Regions from separate parts of the Clostridium nitrophenolicum genome, predicted to be linked through region 2. Evidence: riboswitches for the same ligand, from Rfam matches in the RefSeq annotation. Region 2 holds a riboswitch; each other region holds the start of a gene.
What was found. A riboswitch is a leader RNA that binds a small molecule or an ion and turns the genes downstream of it on or off. The one in region 2 is predicted to bind lysine.
Positions count from the first base shown of each region.

Region 1: it holds a riboswitch for lysine, as region 2 does, so the genes downstream of both, ACZ5N4_RS23490 (aspartate-semialdehyde dehydrogenase) here and ACZ5N4_RS05150 (amino acid permease) in region 2, are expected to answer to the same signal.
Region 3: it holds a riboswitch for lysine, as region 2 does, so the genes downstream of both, ACZ5N4_RS24915 (aspartate kinase) here and ACZ5N4_RS05150 (amino acid permease) in region 2, are expected to answer to the same signal.
Region 4: it holds a riboswitch for lysine, as region 2 does, so the genes downstream of both, kal (3-aminobutyryl-CoA ammonia lyase) here and ACZ5N4_RS05150 (amino acid permease) in region 2, are expected to answer to the same signal.

Region 1 covers NZ_AP042469.1:4,960,831-4,964,049, reverse strand. The annotation lists gene dapA (4-hydroxy-tetrahydrodipicolinate synthase) at 1-434, opposite strand, end outside; gene ACZ5N4_RS23490 (aspartate-semialdehyde dehydrogenase) at 498-1,493, opposite strand; lysine riboswitch at 1,760-1,982, opposite strand; gene ACZ5N4_RS23485 (peptide ABC transporter substrate-binding protein) at 2,177-3,219, shown strand, end outside.
Region 2 covers NZ_AP042469.1:1,116,835-1,120,053, forward strand. The annotation lists gene ACZ5N4_RS05145 (TetR/AcrR family transcriptional regulator) at 551-1,087, shown strand; lysine riboswitch at 1,251-1,427, shown strand; gene ACZ5N4_RS05150 (amino acid permease) at 1,570-3,015, shown strand.
Region 3 covers NZ_AP042469.1:5,259,062-5,262,280, forward strand. The annotation lists gene lysA (diaminopimelate decarboxylase) at 1-60, opposite strand, end outside; gene ACZ5N4_RS24915 (aspartate kinase) at 243-1,445, opposite strand; lysine riboswitch at 1,611-1,832, opposite strand; gene ACZ5N4_RS24920 (M18 family aminopeptidase) at 2,014-3,219, opposite strand, start outside.
Region 4 covers NZ_AP042469.1:3,511,912-3,515,130, forward strand. The annotation lists gene atoD (acetate CoA-transferase subunit alpha) at 1-296, opposite strand, end outside; gene kce (3-keto-5-aminohexanoate cleavage enzyme) at 332-1,153, opposite strand; gene kal (3-aminobutyryl-CoA ammonia lyase) at 1,233-1,616, opposite strand; lysine riboswitch at 1,746-1,926, opposite strand; gene ACZ5N4_RS16775 (2,3-butanediol dehydrogenase) at 2,349-3,219, opposite strand, start outside.

The sequences.
Region 1 (3,219 bases), 1.9 Mb from region 2:
GTAATATTCATGCCTGTTCTTCCAGGAACATTATAAACAATTATAGGAGTCTTAACACTTGTAGCTATAGCTTTAAAATGTTCTACAAGACCTTTTTGTGTAGTTTTATTATAATAAGGAGTTATTACTAAAAGTCCGTCTACACCTATACTTTCAGCCCATTTGCTCATGTTTATTGATGCAGCAGTATTGTTTGTTCCTGTTCCAGCTATTACAGGAATTCTTTTATTTACTATGTCTACTGTGAATTTTATTGTTTCTTTTCTTTCTTGTTCGCTCATTGTAGATGCTTCGCCAGTGGTACCGCAAACTATTATAGCATCTGTGCTTGACTTAATGTGCCATTCAAGTAGTTCTTCTAATTTTTTAAAATCTACTCCTGTTTCATTAAATGGAGTTACTATAGCAACACCGGAACCTTTAAATAAACTCATACAAACACCTCATCTTAAATATTTTTATATACATAAGTAATTTATGTTTTAGATTTATATAAATTACTTATTTTCACTAATTATATATTCGGCTATTTGAATAGCGTTAGAAGCTGCTCCTTTTCTTATGTTATCCGCTACAACCCATAAATTTAAGCCATTATCAGTACTAAAGTCTCTTCTAATTCTTCCAACAAAAACTTCATCACGACCTGCAGCATCTATAGGCATTGGGTATTCAAGATTTTGAACATCGTCTTTTAAGATTACTCCTTTTGAATTCTTATATAATTCAAATACATCATTTAGTTCAAATTGATTTTTTAATTCTACATTGATGCTTTCGCTGTGCCCATAAACTACAGGCACTCTAACTGTAGTAGCTGTGATTTTTAAGTTATCATCATGTAATATTTTTTTTGTTTCGCTAATCATTTTCATTTCTTCTTTTGTGTATCCGTTATCCATGAATACATCTATGTGAGGAATAACATTACCAGCTATAGCATAAGGAAATTTTTTTGGTGCAGTACCTTTATAACCTTCGAACAAGTCATTATAACCACCCATTCCAGCACCAGATACAGCTTGGTAAGTTGAATATATTACTCTATCTATTCCATATTTATCATGTAAAGGCTTTAGTGCAACTACTGCTTGAATTGTAGAGCAATTAGGATTTGCAATTATCCCTTTGTTCCATTTGATATCCTCAGGGTTTACTTCAGGTACAACTAGAGGAACTTCAGGATCCATTCTCCAAGCACTGCTATTATCTATAACAGTAATATTGTATTTAGCGAATATAGGAGCAAACGCTTTACTTACATCTCCACCAGCGGAAAATAGTGCGAAATCTATCTTCTTATCTTTAATGTTATCTTCTTTTAGTTCCTCAACAACAACATCTATACCCTTAAATTTTATCATTTTTCCAGCAGATTTTGCAGATGCATAAAGATAAATTTTATCCACTGGGAAATTTCTTTCTTCTAATACTTCTAAAAACTTTCTTCCAACCATGCCTGTACAGCCAACTACTGCTACATTGTATTTCATTTTAAATACCCCCTAAAATTTTATTTATAGTTTATTGTAAAACCTCAAGCAATTAGGACTTAAGATTTTGTATACCTGCTTAAAGAATTCTACTCAGCTAATTATATTATATGTTGAATTTTTGCATAAATTATTGCTAAAATTGCTTAATATATTGCAAAAAGTGCTTTAAATTAATTATATTATATAATTGTATATAATTTCTAGAAAAATAAAAGCAGCAAAGGAACACCTCTGCTGCACAAAAAATACAATGCAACTCTGTGTACCTTTGTAGCTCTCCACCTTCATAAATGAAACCATACAAAAATCGTATAGCTAAGTTATTGTATAAAACAAAAACTTAAGTGACAACCTTACACATATTATGTGCAAAGCCAGAAAATAATTCCGCCAAATTATTTTCTTCGGCCATAATTCCTTTCTCTATTTCTTAGCGTCTGCCGACTAAAAATAAATACTATTAATTACAGCACCTCTACCCTAAGGTAAGTATCGTTATTAAATTACAATTAGTTTAACATACGTAATTATACATTTCAAGTTTTTTTTATGCATACATATAACTATTTTTAGAAGTTTTGTAGAGACCACTTGAATAAAAATTTAACAAACTACCAATAATGTATAATAGGTAAAAAAAACCATAAAGATCTAATTCGAAAACATAAGGAGGTAATTTATTGAAGATCAAAAAGATTGGATTCATAATAATAGTTCTTACTATTTTTTCTTTATGGGGATGTGGAAAAAACACAATTAAAACCAATTCGGAATTAAATAAAAATGATAGCGAACAATACATAAGTATTATATTAAAAGATGAACCAAAAATTTTAGACCCATCTAAATCAACTGATAGGTACTCATCTCAAATTCTCTTCGAGGTTAACGAATCCCTAACAAGAGTAGAGGAAGATAAGGATGGCAAAAATATAGTCAAGCCTGCTGGTGCTGAAAGATGGGAAGTGTCTCCAGATCAATTGAAATGGACATTCTACTTAAGAGATAATCAATGGTCTGATGGTAAGAAGGTAACAGCTAAGGATTATGAGTATGGGATTAAGAGAACGCTAGATCCAGCCATTAAATCACAAAATGCATTTTTATTATATCCAATAAGGGGAGCTAAGGAATATAATGTTTTGGAAACAAATAAGTCTAGTAATATATCCTCGAACAAATTAGGAGTAAGGGCACTAGATGATAAAACATTAGAAATTACACTAGAAAGACCTTGTGCATATTTTTTAAAGTTAACAAGTTACGAAATAATGCAGCCTCAAAGAAAGGATATTGTAGAAAAGTATGGAGATAAATATGGAACTGAGGTGAATACACTAGTTTTTAATGGTCCATTTTTAATAAAACAGTGGACTCATAACAAAGAACTAGAGTTGATAAAAAATAACTCATACTGGGATGCTAAATCTGTTAAGCTTGAAAAAATAATAATGAAAATAGAAAAAAATGACACAGATATAATGAATGAATTTCTAAATAATTCGCTAGATCTGGTAGGTGGTATATCACCAGAATGGAATAACAAGCTTAACAAGAAGAATGAGATTGATATTTTAAAAGTAGAGGAACCATCTATAAATTGTGAAATTTATAATCAAAATAATAAGATATTTAGTAATCCAAAGGTTAGAAAAGCTTTCTCATTAGCTGTAGATAGAGAGGCTATCAGTAAAGATTTATGGAAGGGGCTATATGCTCCGGC
Region 2 (3,219 bases):
TCAGTCCGTTAAAAACTTTTAGTCAGTCTAAAGCTTGTGTTCCAAGACAACCTAAGAACTTTCGAGAACTCGCTGCGCTCAAACAACTCTAAAGTTCTAAGGTTCTCTTAAAACTCTTCACTAAGACTGACACAAAGTTTTTAAATCTATCTTCAGCTTTGGAAACATATCCCTCTGCATAAGTTAACTTTCTGGTTATTCCGCCTATATAAGGTTATAATTCTAAAAGTTATCGCATCCATCTTATATTTATAATTGTAGCAGAAGGGAAACCATATAAAAAATATTCAATACATATTATAGGTATATGAAAAAAATATACATATTCTTTTACATAAGTGAATACCTAGATTAGGTATATATCCAACATCGATAATTAGCTTAATCAAGGTACCCCTATGAATATCGCTAATAAGTTAAGTACCCAAGGTGGATATCTATAGGGAAACTAACTTTGAATCATACATATTTAACAGATTTGGCCAGCGTTATTGACAGAAAAGTATGAATATGGTATATTATGAACAAAGTTCATTAATAGGAGGATAAAATGCCAAAGTTAATTGAAAATGCTAAGGAAAAAATAATAATTCAAGGAAGAAAAACTCTTTTAGAAGAGGGATATAAAGGTCTGAATATAAGAGAAATTGCCAAACAGTGCGATATAGGAACAGGAACCTTTTATAATTATTTTAGAAATAAAATAGAGCTTGTAATAGAAATTTTTCAAGATGATTGGAATAAGACCTTGAATATTATAGAAAGTTTAAAGTTAACTGATGAACCTTTTAAAGAAAAAATAAGAAAAATATATGAATCCTTACAGGGATTTGTAGATGATTATATTTCAATTTTTTATGAAATTGCAAATGAGGAAAAGCAAGGGTATCACTGTAGAGAAAAAGATAGTTTTACAAAGTTATATACAGAAATAGGAGAATTAATTGAACTTGAGAGGAAAAAAGGAAATATAACATCTAAACTTGATTCTGAAAAACTCTCTTATTTTATTATTTCTAATCTTACATATTTAAGCAAAAATAAATATATGTCATTTGATGAACTTTATGATCATTTAAAAATATAATTTTTTTAAACTTACATGAATAAAGTTCACCTAATCTATTGGCTATCTTAGGTTTAATACTATTATAATTATAAGAAATGGCGAAAGAGCTTCTCACATTAAAATATTAAAAAACTGTTTACTAATTATAAATATTACTGTATAATAATTAACATAAGTGAATAACTGAGGTAGAGGCGCGGGATTTAAGAGTAAAACTGCAGAGGTAAGCACAATGAAGCAGTTTAAAAGGAAATTTCGCCGAAGCGTACAGTAAATGCTTTAGTACTGTATAGCTGGGGTTGCATAGAATATATGCAAGACTGTCACAAAGAGGATTTTGTGGTGAGCTATCATTCGTTGTATATTAATATGTATGTTTTAGTAATTAATGTAAATTCATATTAAATGCCTTGAGTGTATGCTCAAGGCATTTTTTACGTTTCTGATCTTAGTTATTTCACTTATCGGAATAAATAAAAGCCGGTAAGGAGGAAAAATTTATGCAAAATGCAGTAGAAAAAAATGTTCAGACTTCTAATGAACTTAAAAGAAGTTTAACAGCAAGACATCTTAATATGATTGCAATGGGAGGTGCCATTGGAACAGGAATATTCCTGGCTCTTGGAGCTACAATTAAACAAGCTGGACCAGGAGGCGCACTAGTTGCATATGGTTGTATAGGTATTATGGTTTATTTCTTAATGACTAGTTTAGGGGAAATGGCAACATTCATGCCGGATTCAGGTTCCTTTGGAATATATGCATCAAAATTTGTTGATCCTGCTTTTGGATTTGCAATGGGATGGAACTATTGGTATAACTGGGCTATTACAGTTGCAGCTGAAATGGTTGCAGGTGCCCTTCTTATGAAATACTGGTTTCCTGGCGTGCCAGCTCTTGTATGGAGTGTTTTATTCCTTACAGTAATAGTTGCACTTAATCTTTTATCAGCAAGAGCTTATGGTGAATCAGAATATTGGTTTGCAAGTATTAAAGTTATTACCGTTATTATATTTTTATTAATAGGTGTTGCAACAATAGTTGGAATAATAGGTGGACATGCTGTAGGATTAAAAAACTTTAGTGTTGGTGAAGCACCATTTGTTGGTGGAGCTAAATCAATTTTCATGGTATTCTTAATTGCTGGTTTCTCATTCCAAGGTACAGAGCTTGTTGGTATAGCTGCGGGAGAAAGTGAAGATCCAGAAAAAAATATACCTAAAGCAATAAATACGATCTTCTGGAGAATTTTAATATTCTATTTAGGAACAATATTTGTTGTTGGCGCATTAATTCCTTATATGGATGCTGGAGTTGATACAAGTCCATTTACATTAGTATTCCAAAAGGCTGGTATAGCAGCAGCGGCATCATTAATGAATGCAGTTATCTTAACTTCAGTACTATCAGCAGGAAACTCAGGAATGTATGCTTCAAGCAGAATGCTATATGCAATGGCTAAGGATGGTAAAGCACCAGCGTGGCTTGGAAAAGTTAACTCAAGAGGAGTTCCTGTTAACTCGCTAATATTAACTACAGTAGTAGCATCCCTTTGTTTCTTAACAGGACTTTATGCAGAGACTACAGTTTATGTATGGCTTGTAGCAGCATCAGGACTTGCAGGCTTTGTTGCATGGTTGGGTATAGCACTATGTCATTATCGTTTCCGTAAGGCTTATGTTGCTCAAGGACGTGACTTGAAAAAATTGAAATATGTTGCAAAGTTATTTCCATTAGGACCAGTAATAGCAATGGTATTATGTATAGTTGTTACTTTAGGACAAGGTCTTAGCTACTTTGAAGCTGATAAAATAGACTGGAATGGAGTTATTTCATCATATATCGGATTACCATTGTTTATAGGATTATGGTGGGGTTATAAAAGAAAACATAAAACAAAAGTTGTTGATTTAATGGAAATTGATTTTGACACTGTTAAAAAATAATATAAAAAGGGTCGCATTAATTGCGGCTCTTTTTATATACACATTGAGAAGTATGTAACTTTATACAATATTTATGCCCAATTGATTTAAGTTTTAATTTATAGTATTAATCATTTTAAATATAATGTAACTATGGTAAAATATTGTTATAATTGTTATTTTAAATAATATTGGAGGAACTATAATGAGAAGGATTTGATGCAT
Region 3 (3,219 bases), 1.6 Mb from region 2:
ACTAACTCCACCAATATAAAGGGTATTGTTTTTTATATCCATAGTACCAGCTAATTTCATAATCAATTTTCCTCCTTTTAGTCGGAACACTGGGTAATTTTGCTTGTTTCCCTTCGGGTACTGGGTAACTTAAGATTTTCGCTTCCGCTCACAAGTTACCCGTAAAAGTTCATTTAGAACTTTTACCTAGCAAAATTACCCGTTAAAGTCCATTTAGGGCTTTAACCTCCTCGTGATTTTGGTTATAGATTAAATTCACTTGCAATAACGTTAATTGCTTTTACCTTATCTTTCTGTTTAATTGCACAGGTAATTCTTATTTCTGAAGTTGTAATCATCTTTACTCCAATATCATTTTTACTAAGAAGTTTAAACATTTTAGATGCAACTCCTGATGTAGTTTTCATTCCTATACCCACCACAGAAAACTTTGTTATATCCTCATCTATAGCAATTTGATTCTCCTCTAAATAGAATGGCTTAATTATTTCCAAGCACTCATTTAAATCAACTTTTGGTATAGTAAATGATAAGTTAACTCTATTATTTACAGGTGCTGTTTGGCTTATCATATCAATATTGATTCTCTTGCTTGCTACACTTTCAAATAAGCTTGATACAGTATTTATATCACTTTCTATGTCTCTTATTGTTATAGCTACATCATCATCACTTGTTGCTAATCCTGTTACTGGTTTACTCTCCATATTCATATTATTTACCCCCTTAATTACTGTTCCTTTAATATCACTATTACTTAATCCAACGTATATTGGAATATTATATTTTTGTCCAAGTTCTATAGATCTAGAGTGCATAACTTGAGCTCCAAGACTTGAAAGTTCAAGCATTTCTTCATAATCTATTTCATCTAACTTTTTAGCATCCTTATATTTTCTAGGATCTACACTATATATACCGTCTACATCGGTATAGATTTCACATATCCCATCTAATTTCACTGCTATCGCAACAGCAGTAGTGTCTGAACCACCTCTTCCAAGAGTGGTTATATGTCCTTCTTCATTTATGCCTTGGAACCCTGCTACTATTACAATTTTTCCTTCTGACAAACTCTTCTTTATATTTTCCTCGGCTATGTCATCTATTAATGATTTACCATGCTGTCCAGTGGTTTTTATCCCTATTTGATACGCTGTATAACTAATAGCATCATAGCCTGAAGCCTTAATTGCCATAGCGAGCAGCGCACTAGACATCATTTCTCCAGTTGATAAAAGAGCATCTAATTCTCTTTTATCGGGATTACTTGTAACCTCATTTGCAAGACCTATTAAATCATCTGTAGTATCTCCCATAGCAGACACTACAACTATTACATCATCTCCTGCTTGTTTTCTTCTTACTACTGTTTGGGCAACCTTTTTTATTTTTTCTATAGTTCCTACAGAACTTCCACCATATTTTTGTACAACAATTGCCATATCATCACTCCCTTAAAATTATTCTTATGTGAAACTCCTCTTCGTAAACTCTGAGGAATATAAGATTTGGGTTCTCTGCTTATGTGAAACATACCATAATTTATAAAAATAAAAGCAGCAAAGGAACACCTTTGCTGCACAAAAAATATCATCGCAACTCTGTGTACCCTTTGTAGCTCTCCATCTCCATAGCTGGAACTATATATGTATAGTTAAAATTCGGTAAGTCATTTACAGAATCTTAGATGACAGCTCCACATATATTATATGCAAAGCCAGAAAATAGTTTCGCCAAACTATTTTCTTCGGCCATAATTCCTTTCTTCACTTCTCACTGTCTGCCGACTAAAAGCAACTACTATTAATTACAGCACCTCTACCCTAAGGTAAGTTTCATTATTAAATTATAATTAGTTTAACATAAGTATTTATACATTTCAAGATTATTTTATATGTTAAGATAATTTATTTTTTCTTTACAATGTCTTCATCTTTAGAATTAAAATTTTTATTAATAATAATTTTGTTGCATATTTATAAAAAGAATAGATTATTTATAATAAACAAATTATTTATTATATCTATAGAATTCCTTAAAAGACTCTTCCGCATATATATAGTCTTTTACTCCACCTAATTCTCTTATTGAGTGCATTGAAAGAACAGCTAACCCCATATCTACTGAAGGTATATTTACGTGACTTGCAGATATAGGCCCAATGGTAGATCCTCCTTTTTCATCCGAACGATTCACAAAGAACTGAACTGGCACTCCTGCTATATCACATATACTTTTATAAACAGCACTAGATACACTATCTGAAGTATAACTTTGATTTGCACTCACTTTTATTATTGGCCCCTTATTAATTATTGGTCTATTTACAGGATCGCTCTTCTCACCATAGTTCGGATGAAGCGCATGGCCTAAATCACATGATATCATGAAAGAATTTGAAAGAGCCCTAAAATAATCTTCTCTTCCTTTTCCCATTGAAATCATAATTCTCTCCAGCAAAGTAGCCAACATTGGAGAATCTGCTCCCTGCTTGGTAGTGCTTCCAACTTCTTCATTATCAAAACAAACCATAACATTAGTAGCATTTCCCGCATCTACTTTGGTTAAAGCATTTATCCCTGAGTGTACCATTATTAAATCATCTAGCCTTCCACAGGATATAAACTCATTATTTAGCCCTATAACACTGCCTTTTTCGTATTCATAAAGAAATAAGTCAAAGTCCAGTATGTCCTCTTCTTTAACACTCAATTCATTAGCAATAGTTTTTATAAGATATCTTCCTTTTTCAAGATTCTCATTCACTAATGAAATCAGTGGTAGTATATCTTTTTGTCTATTTAATTCTACTCCAGAGTTCACATTTCTATTCATATGTATAGCAAGATTAGGTATTATTAAAATTGGTCTTTTTATATTTAACAGTTTAATTTGCGGTGAAAAAGGGTTTTCGCTTTTTATAGTTACCCTACCAGCTATAGATAGAGGTCTATCAAGCCAAGTATTTATTATAGGACCGCCATAAACTTCTGTATTTAGTTTTACATATGCTCCTTCTACTTCCATATCAGGATTAGGTTTTACTCTAAAACCTGGTGAATCTGTATGAGCACCTACTATTCTAAATCCTTCTTTTTCTACTTTACCTTTTCCTACAACAAATGCAATTAAAGCTGAATCATATTTATTTAAAAAATATTTGCCTCCTTTTTTTAAATCCCATTTATCTTCTTCTCTAATCTCTTCAAATCCTCT
Region 4 (3,219 bases), 2.4 Mb from region 2:
TGTGGTACAAGCTCTACTTCCATTTCCCCTGAATTCATAAGTCTACCTGTTTCAGAGTTTGTTCCTATATGAGATGCTATAACCTTCTTAACCTGCATGTTCGCAATAAGCCTTCCTATTCCTCTATCTACATAACTGGTATCATTTGCAATTATAGTCAAGTCCTTTATATTGAGCTGTATTAGAAGATCTATAATTTTATGCGGAGTTCCACAGCCTAAAAAACCACCAATCATAATAGACATACCATCCTTAAAGAGAGGCTTTAAATCCTCCGGCTTAACAATCTTATTCATTTTGTCCCCCCTTAATCTTAAATTATTTGCTCAAACTATTTACTAATACCTAAAATTTCTCTTGCTTCCTTTGCATTGGCAATATCTCTTCCAAGCTCCTTTGCCAGCCTTACTACCTTTTCAACTAATTCACCATTCGACTTAGCAAGTGTACCTTTTGATAAGTAAACATTATCTTCAAAGCCAACTCTAACGTGCCCTCCTGAAATGATGGACATAACAGCAACTGGAAACTCATTTCTGCCTATTCCGGACACAGTAAAGGTGCTTCCTTGCGGTATACTTCCCCTTAGAAATTCAAAGTCTCTTATAGCAGCATCTATTCCTCCATTTACACCCATTACAAAGTTAAAATGCATTGGAGTTTTTATATATCCCTTTTTCTGGAGTCTTATTGCCATATCTATCATGCCTTTGTCAAATACCTCAAGCTCTGGCTTTATACCTAAATCAAGCATTTTTTCGCCAAACTCTTTTATTGTATTTTCAGTGTTGACAAACACTTCATCTCCACCAAAGTTACAAGTTCCGCAATCTAGAGTAGCCATTTCTGGTTTAAGATATATGGGCTGAAGTCTTTCCTCATTAGTCATTCCTACCGCTCCTCCAGTAGATGGTTGGATAATTACATCTGGGCACCTTCTCTTAATTTCTTCCATGCATAATCTAAATCTTTCCTTATCCTGAGTAGAGGTTCCATCATCATTTCTTACATGTAGGTGTATAATACTTGCACCTGCTTTATAAGCCGCTTCTGCCTCTCTTCCAATCTCCTCTACTGTATAAGGAACGCTAGGATTATGCTTTTTTGTGACTTCAGCACCACAAATTGCTGCTGTAATAATCAGCTTCTCCATGAAATAATCTCTCCATTTCCTCTTAATATTCGACTCAAAAATTACTTTATAAAAAATATTCGGACTTTTATTATGGTACTTATTTTTTTCTTTGTTTGCTATTTGGTACGACACAAGTTCCACTAGCTTTGCATACTACAATAGGTTCTTCTAATACGTCGCAAGCTGAATCATTTATATCTGATCTTGGAATAATCACTTTTCTTGCTTCAAATACCATTTTCCTTGAAGAGTTTCCACAGCTTACAATTTCTCCTACTGCTTCAATGTAATCCCCAGCATATACAGGCGCTAAAAACTCTACATTGTCATAAGCTCTGAACAATCCCTCATCTCCATCATTTCTGATTAAGAGTTCTGTAGCTACATCTCCGAAAAGATTCAACATTTTTGCTCCATCTACTAAGTTTCCGCCATAGTGAGCATCATGCATACTCATTCTCATTCTAATCATTACTTTCATTGTTATTCCTCCCTTAAACTGTGATATTTGTTGGGACATAAATAAACTTAAAAAAAGCATTGAAAAATTTCAATGCTTTAGAGTTATAAGTTATTTACGCCACTCATGCAATGAAAATTTTCTTCTCATCACATAAATAGCGCTCCATGATTATTCACGGCAGTGATAGAACTACTATGCTCTATCCCCAAGGATATATCTAATATCAAATACACCCTTTCGGCAAATAAACCCTTTGCTTTTAATATCGGAGGATGTATTCTCCTTAACACTTAAAAGCTACCTTTTTACTTGCACCTCTATTTATGTACTAACCTATTTTTTTGTCAAATTGATTTATTTTGCTTATTGTACTTTTATTTATTCCTATGTTTATTTTTAAGTATTACTCATGTGCCAAATGTGTTAATTTTTTATTTAGCTATACTTAATATTTATAATAGTTTATTGTAAAATATAACCAATCTAAAAAATAAATTTTTTTATTTTTTAGATTAGTTTTAATACTAATTAAAAAATAACGAACCTTAGCGGCACTCTCTTCATTCAAATATATTTAAGGTTCTATTTTTGTAATCACATCATTTATATTTTACTGCTTTTGTTTAAAAAGCTAGTATTTACAATAAAAAAACACCAGGTAAGTTACCTAGTGTTTTTATATCTATTTTCTTATTTTGCTTATTTCATTTTTACAAGCCCTAGCAAATGGTGTTGCATCTACATTGATAGTTATAGAAGTGATTTATCTGGAGTTACAAGTATTTTAACATGTTTTTTCTTTTCTGGGCCAGTTAAAGAACCAAATCCTTCCTCAACTATATCATCAAGAGCTATTTTCTTTGTTATATATCCTTCTGCTTTTATTCTTCCATCACTCATTTGCGCAATTGTTGCAGGAAACTCATGTCTATATGCTAATGTCCCAACAATTTTCTTTTCTGAGAATACTAAAATATTAGGATTAAAGCTTGTCTCATTTTCCCAAATACTTGTTACTACCATAGTTCCTTCAAATTTTAAACTATTAAGTCCTATATCAAATCCTATCTTAGCACCAGTAGTTTCAAATGCAGCATCTACACCTACTCCATCTGTAAGTTTTTTAACTTCTTCCACTATATCAACTTCATTTGGATCTAATACTACGTCTGCGCCAGCTCTCTTTGCATATTCCTGTCTTATTGATTTTCTTTGTAAAACTATTACAAGCTTTGCACCAGCTGCCTTTAAGCATTCTATAGTCGCAAGTCCAATCGGACCTGATCCTAATACTATTGCAGTATCTCCAGTTTTAAAGTTTGCTATTCTTATTGAGTGAAGTGCAACAGCCATTGGTTCTATTAATGCGGCTTGTTCGTAAGACATATTATCTGGAATTTTGTGTATAAACTCTTCTGGAAACACAGTATATTCAGCAAGTCCGCCGCCACTTCCGCAAAGTCCATGAAAACCTAAAGAAGAGCAAAGATTATACTTTCCCTCTTTACAAGCAGGGCATTTTCCACAGGCTACAATTGGCTCTACTACTACTCTATCACCAGTATTAAACTTTGTTACACCTTCACCTACTTCTACTACTTCACCAGAAAATTCATGACCT